DNA from 2 places in the Bacillus sp. CGMCC 1.16607 genome. Region 2 is predicted to be linked to the other one. Evidence: a T-box and tRNA genes for the amino acid it is inferred to sense, from the RefSeq annotation. Region 2 holds a T-box; the other holds one or more tRNA genes.

Region 1 (4,497 bases), on a different contig from region 2:
ATCATTGGCGAACAAGGAAAACTGACAGATGAACTACATAAACAAATCGTTAAAGCGACGAAGTTACAGGAAGTGGAAGATCTTTATCGTCCATATAAACAGAAGAAGCGAACTCGAGCAACGATTGCTAAAGAAAAAGGATTAGAACCACTGGCAGAATGGCTGATGACATTTCCTTCCTCAGGTAATGTAGAAGAAAAGGCACAAGAATATATTTCGACCGAAAATGAAGTTACGAGTCTTGAAGAGGCTCTTGGAGGAGCGAAGGATATCATCGCAGAATGGATATCTGACGATGCAGACAGTCGTAAGTGGATTCGTCATGAAACATTTAAAAATGGTTCCATTGAAACAAATGTGAAAGATGTAGAGAAGGATGAAAAGAAAATTTACGAAATGTATTACCAATATGAAGAGCCGATTTCTAAAATAGTCCCTCACCGTGTCCTAGCTTTAAACCGAGGTGAAAAAGAGGAAGTATTAAGAGTATTGGTTAAACCACCGCTAGAATCTGTATTAAACTTTTTATCGAAAAAATGGACGAAAGATTTTAATTCCATTTCAGCAAAAATAGTAATTGAAGCGATTGAAGATAGTTATAAGCGCTTGATTCAACCTTCTATTGAGAGAGAAATTCGAAATGAACTAACAGAAAAAGCAGAAGGACAAGCTATCCATATTTTTTCTGAAAATTTAAGGAAGCTATTATTGCAACCACCATTAAAAGGAAAGATTGTTCTTGGAGTTGACCCAGCATACCGTACAGGATGCAAACTGGCAGTTGTAGATGATACTGGGAAGGTTCTTAAAATTGATGTGATTTATCCGCATCCTCCAGTTTCGAAAACAGAAGCAGCGAAACAAAAAACTTTAGACATTATTAAGGAATTTGATGTCGAAATGGTTGCAATCGGAAACGGGACGGCCTCAAGAGAAACAGAACAATTTATTGCAGAATTATTAAAAGAGGTAAAGAAAGAAGTATACTACTTAATTGTCAATGAAGCGGGAGCAAGTGTGTATTCTGCATCTGATCTAGCTAGGGAAGAGTTTCCGGACTTTAAGGTCGAAGAACGAAGTGCGGTTTCCATTGCACGAAGATTACAGGACCCATTAGCGGAATTAGTGAAAATTGATCCGAAATCCGTTGGGGTCGGTCAGTATCAGCACGATGTATCTCAAAAGAAATTATCGGATTCCTTAACCTTTGTAGTAGAAACAGCGGTTAACCAGGTTGGGGTAAATGTTAATACGGCTTCTTCTTCCTTATTACAATATGTAGCGGGACTGTCGAAAACGGTCGCCAATAATATTGTGAAAAAGCGTGAAGAGGAAGGCAAGTTCGTAAAGCGGGATCAATTAAAGAAAATTCCTCGTCTCGGGGCAAAAACATATGAACAAGCAATTGGGTTTTTACGCGTTATTGATGGAAAGGAACCGCTTGACCGAACAGGAATTCATCCTGAAAATTACAGTGTAGTCAAAGAATTGTTGAAAAAGTATGGTTTTACGACAAAGGATTTGGGGACAGAGAAGCTGCGAGATGCTTTACAATTGATAGACTTAAAGTCTGTGTCATCCGAGCTTTCGATTGGAGAGCTTACTTTAAAGGATATTATTGATGCTCTAGTCAGACCTGAACGCGATCCGCGTGATGAATTACCAACGCCTTTATTAAAAAAGGACGTCCTGCAACTGGACGATTTAAAACAAGGGATGGAGTTACAAGGTACAGTGCGAAATGTCGTAGATTTTGGTGCATTTGTAGACATCGGTGTAAAACAAGATGGTCTTGTCCATATCTCCAAATTAACGAAACGATTTGTTAAGCACCCTTTAGACATAGTCTCTGTAGGCGATATCGTTACTGTATGGGTAGATTCGGTAGATAAGCAAAAGGGACGAGTATCATTAACCATGTTAGCTCCGAATGAATAAAGTAAAATATTTAACAGTGGGGACGAATTAACCCCACTGTTTTTAATATTAAGAACTATTCTTTTTTCTGTAAAAAAACCAGCATTGATTTAATAGTTTTATTTGGTATCGATTTTTTTCAAGAAAAGCTTTTTTTATCTGTTTTTGAAACCACGTAGGCATGAAGAGGAACCCTCCTTAACTAAGAACAAAAAACAAATTGGTACCTTAATTCTATGCTATAATAGTTTGTCATGTTCATGTTAAAGGGAGGAAACGGTATGACCGATGAGGAATTACAATCATTAGTTGAAAAAATCTCACTTCAGTTTTTTCAAAAGCCGTTTCGTCATCTAGCCGTATTTAATTCAAGGTTAAAAACAACGGGTGGAAGGTATCTTTTGCAAACTCACAATATCGAAATAAATAAAAGATATTATGAGCAGTTAGGTGAACAGGAACTAATTGGAATCATCAAACATGAACTTTGTCACTATCATCTTCATTTAGAAAAGAAGGGCTATATGCATCAAGACAAAGATTTTAAGAATTTGATGTTGCAGGTTGGTGCACCCCGATTTTGTGGGCAGCTTCCTGATCGTCCGGAAACAAATCGAAGTCTAAAAGTTTATGTCTATTCTTGTTCAAGATGTTCTCTCGTTTTTAAAAGGAAAAGAGCTGTGAATATTCAAAAATATGTATGTGGAAAATGTAAGGGGAAGTTAAAAAAAGTAACGGTGTTGACAAACAAATAGTTTACCTGTTAAACTCAGATTCCGTTAACTTTTTTGAAGTAGACTCTTGATAGTAAATGTTTTATTTTGAGTGAATGTAAAGGATGATTTTTACTTATTGACATTCAAGAAAGTCGTTCTTATAATATAAAGAGTCGATAACGGGAAGCAAAGTATTTTTCGACAAAGCTAGAATTATTCCGCAGTAGCTCAGTGGTAGAGCATTCGGCTGTTAACCGAACGGTCGTAGGTTCGAGTCCTACCTGCGGAGCCATTATGGGGAAGTACTCAAGAGGCTGAAGAGGCGCCCCTGCTAAGGGTGTAGGTCGGGTAACCGGCGCGAGGGTTCAAATCCCTCCTTCTCCGCCATATCATTATGGCCCATTGGTCAAGCGGTTAAGACACCGCCCTTTCACGGCGGTAACACGGGTTCGAATCCCGTATGGGTCATACAAAAGTTTTAAATTTTGTTCTTGTAACAAAATAACTCAGCGACTCTTAGATATCTAACGAGTCGCTGAAATTTCTCTAGGTCCCGTGGTGTAGCGGTTAACATGCCTGCCTGTCACGCAGGAGATCGCGGGTTCGATTCCCGTCGGGACCGCCATTTATATCTTATTATTGGGCTATAGCCAAGCGGTAAGGCATCGCACTTTGACTGCGACATGCGTTGGTTCAAATCCAGCTAGCCCAGCCATTTTATTACGAGCCATTAGCTCAGTTGGTAGAGCAACGAGCGATTCAACGATGAATATGCTACGAGTTGTACACGCCGAGCCGCTTCTTGGATTACTACCTGAGGCGGGGACATCTTAGATGCCCGAATACGAGAAGTAAACTTTATTCAGCAGTAATATTATTACGAGCCATTAGCTCAGTTGGTAGAGCATCTGACTTTTAATCAGAGGGTCGAAGGTTCGAGTCCTTCATGGCTCACCATTTTTTAAAAAATAATGCGGGTGTGGCGGAATTGGCAGACGCACCAGACTTAGGATCTGGCGCCGCAAGGCGTGGGGGTTCGACTCCCTTCACCCGCACCAATTATTAACACTTGTAAATTGATCATTAATTTGTTATCATAATAAATGTTCTTATTTTATAAAATGCGGTCGTGGCGGAATGGCAGACGCGCTAGGTTGAGGGCCTAGTGGGGGCAACCCCGTGGAGGTTCAAGTCCTCTCGGCCGCACCAAAAAAAATAAAATAAAAAACATGTTGACATTCACAACTTAAAAATGTTATTATGATTAAGTCGCTTTTAGAGAATATGCGCCCGTAGCTCAATTGGATAGAGTGTCTGACTACGGATCAGAAGGTTATGGGTTCGACTCCTTTCGGGCGCGCCATTTAATCGGGAAGTAGCTCAGCTTGGTAGAGCACTTGGTTTGGGACCAAGGGGTCGCAGGTTCGAATCCTGTCTTCCCGACCAGTAGAATTTAAACTTTATAATGCGGGTGTAGTTTAGTGGTAAAACCTCAGCCTTCCAAGCTGATGTTGTGAGTTCGATTCTCATCACCCGCTCCAACTATTGTTCTTTGAAAACTAAACAACCAAACGTTAACAAATAAAAAACTTCTATCATAGAAGTAAGCCAGAGTAAACTTTATGAGCTAATCAAACACTTTATTGGAGAGTTTGATCCTGGCTCAGGACGAACGCTGGCGGCGTGCCTAATACATGCAAGTCGAGCGAATCTTTGGGTGCTTGCACCCATTGGTTAGCGGCGGACGGGTGAGTAACACGTGGGCAACCTGCCTGTAAGACTGGGATAACTTCGGGAAACCGGAGCTAATACCGGATAATCCTTTTCCTCACATGAGGGGAAGCTGAAAGATGGCGCAAGCTAT
Region 2 (9,962 bases):
ACGGGTTTTAGTCCTGCTTACGGGGTGATTAAAGATAAATTCGGTGTAACCTTCCAAATTTACACTGAAGGATATCAAGGTTAGTACATACGATAATAGTATAAAAATGCTTTTGTACGAATGACAAAGTCGTTTTTTGATGGCTCCTTTTTCTTACAAAATCATTCGAAAAGATTATAGTTACTGTACCCCGAATGAACATAAATATATTTCGGTTGATGATGAACTCACTCAAAATCTTTTAGAATCTATAAAAATAATAAAGAGTTACTTCCATTCATATGAGAGACCAGAATTTGTCTTGCATATTGGGGAGCTACTATTATTCCCCCTGAATCTCTTTAATTGTTTTATGATGTGGTTGTATCTTTTCCACACTTCAAAAAGTTTGACGAATAAACAGATATAACAGCAAAATTAGTTATTTAAAAGGTAATTATTAGAAGATGTAGAATAATTGTTTAGTTCCGTCAGGAGTTGATATGGACTTTGTAATTTTAAATTATTTGCATTCCTAAATGAGAGGCTTTTTAATCTTTTTAAGTACAAGATGTGGGATTGTCCCAAATAAGTAAATAGGTAGCGTTGTGCTTAAATAACAATGGGGATCGTCACTTGACGGTCTTTTTTATTATTGAGATATTCCGAAAATGGAATTTTATGTTAAAATTACTAAAAAGGAGAAAAATATGACCTATCATCTAAATGTGTTTGAAGCTGACAAGGTTGAGGAAACAATGAGGTGTTAGATGATGAGAAAAAGATATATTACAATTATTGCAATTTTAGTTGCTTGTAGTCTAGTATACATTTTGATTCCCAAAAATGCTTTTAATATACTTTCAGAGGGTGAAAAAATAGAGTCAATCACTTTTGGAACTTACTTTAAACTTGGCGAAAGATATGATTATAGTGAGAAAATATCAGATCTAAAAAAGATTAAAGAGTTTTCTCAAATACTAAATTCAAAACGATTACGTAGAACTTTTGATACTAATATATTTAATCAAGCAGAAGCCTTGAGTTTTTTTGTTATTCTTGTTGATGAAAAAGGTAAAAAGACGTCTAATTATGTGGCGATTAATCATCAAGGTAAACTTTCTGTAATTGGAGGGAAATCCTACATTACGGATCCACTATTGTATAATAAATTATATGAATATTTTGAACAATTAACCCCAAAAGAATAACAGATACGGATTTCACCACTTGTTAAGAATAATGACATTGAGGCCACTGCAAAAAGAGAATATATATTAATGGGATTGGATGAGTAAATAAATGTTGTTACAGTTGTAGTTTTTGAAATTCACAAATATTCCTTGACAGGAATATTCCTTGTGGGGTATATTGTTGTTATATTAAGTAGGGAGGCATTAACACTAAACATAACAAAAGTTAATAGGAGGCAAATTTATATATACACTAGTTGTTTATAGATAGGAGTGAAATCATATTAATGGAAATTACAACATTGAACGCTCTTGCCGAACCTACCCGCTTACAGATTGTTGAGATTTTGAAGAAGAACCCATTAACTGTTGGTGAAATTGCTAATCGTTTACAAATTCGTCAACCGCAAGCATCCAAACATCTTCGTGTTCTCAGCGACGCTGGAATTGTTGAAGCACAAGTAGATGCCAACCGTAGAATCTATCAATTAAGAGCAGCCCCTTTTAAAGATATGGATGCATGGTTGGAAACCTATCGCCACATATGGGAAGAAAGATTTGATCGTCTAGATGATTATTTAGAAAAAATGCTAAAAAAAGAAGAAAATTAAAAATATCATTAGGAGGTAAATAGGATGGAAAATAATATAACAAACAAGTTGATAGTAACTACTGAAGGGAAAGTTCTTGTCATGGAGCGGATTTTCAATGCACCAAGAGAACTGGTTTTTAAGGCTTTTTCTGAGCCTCAGCATTTAGCGAACTGGTGGGGCCCGAAAGGCTGGCAGACAGAAAATCTTACGTTTGAGTTTAAGCCTAACGGTGTATGGCATTATTGCATGCGGTGCATAGATAAGAATCAAGGAGACTTTTATGGCTATGAAGCTTGGGGTAAAGCTATCTATAATGAGATTAAAGTTCCGGAAAAGATTATCTTAACCGATGTATTTTCCGATAAAGATGGCAACACCATTGAGGGGATGCCTACGACAGTAGTAACGATGTCGTTTATTGAACAAGATGGTAAGACAAAACTTATCATGCGTTCTGAATACGCAACAGTTGAGGGGCTACAGCAGGTAATGGAAATGGGTGTAACTGAAGGCACTGCTTCACAATATGAACGCCTCGATGATCTTTTGGTCGAACTTCAGTAAATCAGAAAACAAGAATAATTTTTAAGCTCGCTTCAATATAAATTTTGGAGCGAGCTTTTCTTATCCACTAACTATATCCATTTATACTATCTGACGAGGTATTAATATCTGGACGAGCAACATATAGAAAAGAAGCATTAAAGTTATCAAACAAATTAATAGGGACTTTATAAAACCACTAAATTAGCTGTTACTGGAATCTGTTAAGCTTGTTTACCAAACAGCTGCTTAATAGCCATCGTTTCGGAGATGTCGCCCACTTTTGTACTTGTTGCATGGGCACTAATAACAGTGGACTTTTCTGGGATAATTAGATTGAAATAATTTGAAAAATAAGCGTTTTAAAATAGAGACTCAAACGAGTTTTTATCAAAGGCGTAAAATTTGGGGGAGAAAATGAAAAATGAACCTCGAGGATTGAACAAAGTGGAGAAAGTCGAAAACAGCACGGTATATCTATTGTCGGGTCCAGCAGGAGTTGGTAAATCAACAACTTCAAAACAACTTGTTCAAAAGCTACCAAAGAGTGCTTATATTTAAGGTGATTACATAAGCCATATGCATGTTAATGAATGTAGAAGTAAAATATGTGGTTTTTTGACTGATATTGAAACATTGATCAATAGGGATAATATGAGAAAGCCGGAGGATAGAATGGGTGAGCGATGTCAATTGTTACTTAATGAGTTTTTTAGATTCGGGAATAGATAAGAAACATATTATAGATACAAGTAATAACAAAAATGAGGATATCTTGAAATTGATTAACGAAATTATGAACAACCCAAACTATAAAATATAATAAATACAAGATCAGCTAAGAGATCAGATTTGTGAAAAGGAAACGTAACAATAGTCGAAAAACAAAATTACAGTAGAAGGAGATAGATATGATGATTAAAGGTTTCGGTGGAATATTTTGGAGAACAAAAAATCTTGATGTTGTGAAAAAATGGTACAGTGAAGTGTTGAAAATTGATATAAATAATTGGAATGGAACTATAATAAAACCTCAATTAGGAAATGAGACTATCTTTTCATTCTTTACCGAGAATGACAGTTATTTTCCAACAGAACAACAAGTGATGTTAAATTTCCAAGTACATAATCTAGACGAGATGATTGAGCATCTTGAACAAATTGGTGTGCCGCTTGAAAAGAAAGAAGAGATGAGTGAATATGGAAAGTTTATTTGGATTAAAGATCCTGAAGGTCGTCTGGTCGAGCTTTGGGAAAAATAGCGAGTTGTGATGCATTTGTTATTAAACAGATGCTTAGGTGTCGCTCATTTTTTGAATGTACTCATAACAGACTCTTCAAATAAAGCCTTAGTAGGAGGAATTTCTTCTTTTATTGCTCAGGTAATCAAGTAGTTTCCCGACTATAGAGCGTTAAAAAAAATGTTGTTCTTAAAGTACGAATTAGATTGTTGACAAAATAGGTATTATCTCTTAATATATGAATATTTATATCCACATAATGTAAAATGTAGTGAAGAGGAAGAGTAATTAATCACTCGAATGAAAGAGAGCCCATGCTGCTGAGATTGGGTATTCGAGCTTAATGAAAGAAGCCTTGGAGCAGTAGACCAAAAAATTGGAGTAGGTCTACCGGGGATTTCCCGTTATAGAAATGTGTAGCAATATAATGAATTGCTGCATAATGAGCGGGTTTTTAACCAATTTAGGTGGTAACGCGGAAGCAAGCCTTTCGTCCTTTATAAAGGACGAAGGGCTTTTTATTTTGAACTTTTAGGAGGGTATGACAATGTCAAATGAGAATATGGCGGAACTTTTATTTCCGGATGTAAGACAATTACCGGTTGATATTTTTTCCTTATATCCGCCAAGAAATTTGTCCTCATCTGCTATGGTAACACGATTTGCACCGAGCCCAACGGGTTCACTAAACATAGGGGGGCTATACGCAACGTTAATTTCGGAAAGATTAGCCCACCAAAGTAATGGAGTCTTTTTCCTACGTATTGAAGACACAGACAAAAAACGCGAAGTAAAAGGCAGCCTCGAGAACATTATAAATTCATTGTCATACTTTGGGATTCATTTTGATGAAGGACCACAGCTCTCAGGCGACGATAAGGGTACCTATGGACCTTATAAACAAAGCATACGAACACAAATCTATAAGGTTTTTATTAAACATTTAGTACTGAATGGATTAGCATATCCATGCTTCTGCGATGCAAACGATTTACAAAAGATAAGAAAAAGCCAGCAGGATTTAAAAGTAACAACAGGATACTATGGTCAGTGGGCTAAACATCGAGATATAACTGTCCAGAAAGCCAATGAAGAGATTTTAAATGGTAAACCGTTTGTTATTAGACTTAGATCTTCAGGTACATCTGATAGGAGAATAACGTACCATGATTTGGTGAAAGGTCCGATAGAGTTACCTGAAAATGATCAAGATATAGTAATTATGAAAACAGATGGTTTACCAACTTATCACTTCGCTCATGCCATAGATGATTTTCTGATGGGTACGACCCATGTTATTAGGGGCGATGAATGGCTTTCATCCGTGCCTATTCATATTCAGTTGTTTGAAACCTTAGGTTTTAGCATACCGAAATACGGACATATTGCTCCAATAATGAAGCAAGTCGGAGCTTCTAAACGGAAATTTAGTAAGCGTAAGGATCTGGATGGTACCGCTGAGTATTACAAAGAACAAGGATACCCAGGAATAGCTATAAATGAATACTTCATGAATCTCATTAATTCTGACTTTGAAGAATGGAGGATGGCAAATCCTCATAAATCATTTAAAGACTTTTTTATCAATACTAATAAAATGAATGCCAGTGGTGCCTTATTTGACATGAATAAACTTAATGATGTCAGCAAGGATGTTATCTCAAAGCTTACAGGTAAACAAGTATTTGACCCTTTATACACTTGGGCAAAGGAATTTGATTCTGAGCTTTATACTTTAATTGACAGGAATCAGGAATACACTGTAAACATTTTAAATATAGGTCGAATCATTGAGAAACCAAGAAAAGATTATTCAAAGTGGTCAGATGTGAAGTCGATGATTGCTTTCTTTTATGACGAATTGTTTGAAAAGGATGTAATGAGTGGCTATAAGTTACCTACAAATGTAAGTTTTAATGTTGCGAAAGACATTGTATTAGGTTTTAGCAAAACTTATAAGTTTAATAATGAAAAGGAAGCTTGGTTCGATGAAATAAAAGAACTTGCTGGGGAACTCGGCTTTGCAAAGGAAATGAAGCAATATAAAGCTAATCCTAACCATTACAAAGGACATGTTGGTGATGTAGCGATGATCATTAGGGTCGTTCTAACCAACAGAACTAATACACCTGATTTGTTTGAAATGATGAAAGTAATGGGTGAAAAAAGGGTTCTTACGAGAATGCAGAATTTCCTAGGTGATTCCATTTAGTCGAAATCAACTAAATATCATATCAAAATAGTGATTGGGGAAACCAATTTCCTGGTCATTTAACTTCATTACAAAGTGAGACCTTTCAAATAAACTGCAACCGACCGCTAGTCTTTACAACTATCTGTGGTAAAGTTCATCGTAATATATCTAAAAGAATTCTCAAGACCCTTAAATTTAGACAGGAATAATTAGATGGATTAAATTGAAATTTTAAAAGCTTTGCTACGAATGAATGGTAGCAAGGCTCTTTTTTCTAACTCAAAATTACTATTTCTATCAAGACTTTTCCAATTCAGACTGTTCATTTATTGGATTGCTTCCTGCAGCGTGTCGGTAAACGAGCTGCCCGCCAAACCATCCCCCGATTAGAAGAAAGATCGTACCAATAAATGATAGAGTAACGGAACTTATTAGCCGCCATCCAGAAGGAATTTCAATACCAATGCGAATATAAAAGCTGACCATATACATCAAAATTGCCGCAATCATTACGGTCATATGGCGTAATGCAACACGTTCGACATTTCCTTTTTGAGGAATGGTAATAAAGTCAATCATACCAGTAATTAGCGCAGGTATGGAGAAAACAAGACCAATGGCTAGATTATAAAACGAAAAGCTCCACCAAAACGAAGTATCTTTCCAGACTCCAAGCAGGTCACCAAGAAAGGACACTGGTAATAGGGCCATTGGAAAATGTGTAATAACAGGGTGTACTGGATGCCCAAAAAATCTCAACTTGGACCGCTGTTTCATTAATATCCACCCCTTATAAGATTCCAATAACTAATAAGACAAATGCGATAACCGCGGCTAAAGCATGGATCACGATTAGGCCTTTAGGATGTGGTTTCCGGCGTAAATGGTAAGAAAACAATACGAATCCGCCAAGTGCAGCAATAATGAAAAGAATCAAGGCGATGAGTGGAAGTACTCCTACACCCCCTTGCACAACTGCAAGAATTAAACAAATAAGCCCAGACGCTGCAACTACGCCATGTATAATCGACAACCCCATAGGTAAATCTCTTTGTCGAAGACCTAGAACCCCAAGTACCATACCACCAAGTGCAGCAACTGCAAAAAGAACAACAGATGATATCAGCATTTTAATCATCCCTCCATTACAATTAATGTAATCCACTTCATTCAACTAATATCTCTAATTAAACAATATAAAAATTGGTTAATTAGTTTTATACATAATATTCAGAATTAAACGAATAATTACTTGTTTAATTAATCTTTTTTTGGCATATTAGATACAAGTTCACTGGAATAATCGAATATTTACGGAGGTAATCGGTGTGAGTATTAACTTAAATCAGTTACAAGGTCCTCGGCGCGATATTTTGAATTATTTGAAACAGAATGGTCCTTCAACCGTTGCGGATCTTTCCTCTCGTTTGCAGATGACAGGAGAAGCGGTACGTCAGCATCTTCTCCAGCTTACACAAGATGAATATATTCAACGACAATCTGAAAGAGCTCCAGATGCTGGAGCTGGTCGACCATCATTGTTTTATAGTCTGACGTTGGTAGGAGAGCATCTATTTCCTAAAAGCTATGACGGGCTTACTGTGGAACTGATTGACACGGTAATATCGCAACTTGGTGAAGAAACTTTAAAACAGATCCTTTCTAGCATGACGGAAAGTCGGGTACAGCAATGGGAGAGTCGGTTACGAGCGTTAAATCTTTATGAGCGAGTTGTTGCTTTAAAGGATATATATATGGAAAATGATTCATTTATCGAGATTGAACAGGATGAAGATGATCTGTTACTGATTGAACGAAATTGTCCATTCGCAAATGTTGCAATGAAGCGTCCAGCCCTTTGCAGTGTGACGGTTAACGTACTCACAAGGTTGCTTGCACTGAAAGTAACCCGAAAAGAAACTTTTCAAAACGGTGATGGCCGTTGCGTTTTCAAGATACATTCTGATCAACCAATCCACACCGAGTCATATTCCTTTTTTATTGAAAAGGAATGAAATGCAAAATATGGACTTACAATTGGCCTGAAGAAATTATGTTATTTGGCTACAAAGTAAGTGAGTATATTCATAAAATGTTTTACTAAACGCAAGTGATTGTTCAATGAGAACAGTCACTTTTTTGTAAAAAGGGATAGGTGTATACCTAATTATGGTAAAATTAGGATTAAGGAGGAGGTTTGTTATGTGGGGAATTCGAAGGGAAAAAACATTAAAAGAGTGGATTAGTTTTTTTACATTTGTTTTTATTTTAGGTGGAGCAGTAACATACTATGTCATGGTCTTTACTCCTAAGAATTCACTTGAATTATACCAAGCAATCTCTTTTGCTGAAGACTTTGACGAGGTACAAAAATTAATGTTGCAAGGATATGAAGACAATTTCAAGGAAGAAGACTTTGAATTTATAAAGAGCATGAATACTCGTGCGAATAAAATAAATCAATTTACTTTATTTGAATATGATGAAAAGGCTTTTGTAGTAATGACCTCACCAGGTACAAAAAAATTAAAAGTGCTTTCTGTAGAAGAATTGCCAAAAGATATAAGGAATTATTTTCTTGAAATAGCACCATAACAAAATTAGAAAAGTAACTAACAAGTGCAAAGTCCCATACCCAATTATTTTAACAAGTCAAAAATACCAATTATATTTTTATAATTTGGTATTTTTGACTTGTTAAATTTTCATAATAAAAAAACTCATATACTTAAGATAAGGTGAACCACATCTATTTAAGTGGCTTTTTTTTACAGGGTTTAAAATGTGCTTTCCTCCATTTTTTCGATTAGCAGTTTTGCAGTTATTTTCAAAATAAGGTATTAAGCCATTTTTATTGAATATGATTTTAGTGGCAAAGGAGTGATGAAGTTGAAAACAGCATTAATTCATATTCTTTTAAATATGTTGTTCTATCCTTCACCAGAAATAACGATTACGAAGGAGGAAGAAAAAATATTTAATGATTTGTTTGAAAGCTCTTGTGAAAAGGCGGATAAACTAATTAATTACAACCTTTCAGTCCCCAAATATAAATTCCTTCATTATCTGACATGTCACAAGCCAATCGTTTTGCACGGCTCAAATAATAAACAAATAGATTCTTTTGAACCTCGTAAACAAACCTTATTTAATGGCAAAATGGCAACAGCTGTTTTTGCTACTAAAGATCCGATTTGGTCCATTTTCTATGCTACCTTAGATAAGAAAAAAATAATAGGAGATATTAGAAACGGATCATTTTCTGCCAAAAGCAAAAAAATGTTTCATTTTTACTCGTTAACAAAGCCTACACTTTTAAATGATCCATGGATTTACGGCATGGTTTACTTATTACCAGAAGACTCTTTCTCCCGAGTAGGCAATCATGCCATCCGATTTAACGAATGGATTAGCACAACAGCTGTAAAACCAATTGTAAAAATAGAGATTAAAACAAGCGATTTTTATTTTAGAAATAAAGTGGCATCCCATCGTTCAAATGAATCTATCATTCGATCGTGGTTATTTTACAAATTGCGAACTTTAAATAAATAAAATAGGGATCACTGTGTTTGATCCTAAACTTCTGTTTAAGTACATGTTTTCATAAACTTGTTCCATTATCCTTTATATATCGACATTGCTATAACTTCACATTTTTTTATAGCCCAAATGTAATGATTGGAAGTGTTTGCTGTAAAATAGCTGTATAGATTACTTGTTTTTGTCCACTTATAGTATTTTTTTGTCATGATTTCTTCATTGGTATGTGATTTAATTATATCCATTACTCTACCATGGCTTAATTTCAATTTTTTAATTGCTTGATTTAATGTTACATCTTGATAGTTTCCCCAGATTTGCCTATTAAGTAGCTTGATCGTACTCCATTTATAACCAGGTGCTGGCATAAAAGGAATATCTCCATCCATACCTTCTCTATACCATCTCTCAAGCATTACATGCCATTCATACAAATGCATTAGTACATCACGAAAATTTTTATCTCTTTCTTGAGTTTCGATAGAAATGTTCCTTTTTCTGTTAGGTACAGATTCAATGATTTCAAGCAATGAATTAAAATTTTTGTCGCTTTCCATTAATAGAGTTTCTTTTTCACTTCCCACTATCATGATAATTTCCTCCTTTTTTTACTTAATATTAACAAAGAATGCATGTGATGGTATATTTCGTTGGCTGTAATCAAAGAACAATTTTA

Evidence for each region. A T-box is a leader RNA that pairs with one kind of tRNA and senses whether it is charged. The one in region 2 lies ahead of gltX (glutamate--tRNA ligase), so its partner is inferred to be a tRNA-Glu.
Region 1: it encodes a tRNA-Glu, which carries the amino acid that the T-box ahead of gltX (glutamate--tRNA ligase) is inferred to sense. The anticodon was not compared.

The regions. Positions count from the first base shown of each region.
Region 1 covers NZ_JBHUJX010000003.1:95-4,591, reverse strand. Annotated here, with positions in the region: gene ACFSO7_RS00250 (Tex family protein) at 1-1,938, shown strand, start outside; gene cmpA (cortex morphogenetic protein CmpA) at 1,987-2,100, opposite strand; gene ACFSO7_RS00240 (SprT family protein) at 2,199-2,672, shown strand; tRNA gene ACFSO7_RS00235 (tRNA-Asn) at 2,851-2,925, shown strand; tRNA gene ACFSO7_RS00230 (tRNA-Ser) at 2,930-3,020, shown strand; tRNA gene ACFSO7_RS00225 (tRNA-Glu) at 3,030-3,101, shown strand; tRNA gene ACFSO7_RS00220 (tRNA-Asp) at 3,183-3,258, shown strand; tRNA gene ACFSO7_RS00215 (tRNA-Gln) at 3,274-3,348, shown strand; tRNA gene ACFSO7_RS00210 (tRNA-Lys) at 3,515-3,590, shown strand; tRNA gene ACFSO7_RS00205 (tRNA-Leu) at 3,607-3,691, shown strand; tRNA gene ACFSO7_RS00200 (tRNA-Leu) at 3,757-3,842, shown strand; tRNA gene ACFSO7_RS00195 (tRNA-Arg) at 3,920-3,996, shown strand; tRNA gene ACFSO7_RS00190 (tRNA-Pro) at 4,003-4,079, shown strand; tRNA gene ACFSO7_RS00185 (tRNA-Gly) at 4,101-4,174, shown strand; partial or broken rRNA gene ACFSO7_RS00180 (16S ribosomal RNA) at 4,274-4,497, shown strand, end outside.
Region 2 covers NZ_JBHUJX010000023.1:27,454-37,415, reverse strand. Annotated here, with positions in the region: gene ACFSO7_RS16105 (VOC family protein) at 1-84, shown strand, start outside; gene ACFSO7_RS16100 (hypothetical protein) at 753-1,190, shown strand; gene ACFSO7_RS16095 (ArsR/SmtB family transcription factor) at 1,460-1,783, shown strand; gene ACFSO7_RS16090 (SRPBCC domain-containing protein) at 1,808-2,329, shown strand; partial or broken gene ACFSO7_RS16085 (hypothetical protein) at 2,536-2,640, opposite strand; gene ACFSO7_RS16080 (hypothetical protein) at 2,726-2,869, shown strand; gene ACFSO7_RS16075 (VOC family protein) at 3,223-3,570, shown strand; T-box leader at 3,812-4,050, shown strand; gene gltX (glutamate--tRNA ligase) at 4,097-5,761, shown strand; gene ACFSO7_RS16065 (DUF2231 domain-containing protein) at 6,041-6,520, opposite strand; gene ACFSO7_RS16060 (hypothetical protein) at 6,534-6,872, opposite strand; gene ACFSO7_RS16055 (helix-turn-helix transcriptional regulator) at 7,072-7,758, shown strand; gene ACFSO7_RS16050 (hypothetical protein) at 7,946-8,338, shown strand; gene ACFSO7_RS16045 (hypothetical protein) at 8,633-9,298, shown strand; gene ACFSO7_RS16040 (ClbS/DfsB family four-helix bundle protein) at 9,364-9,876, opposite strand.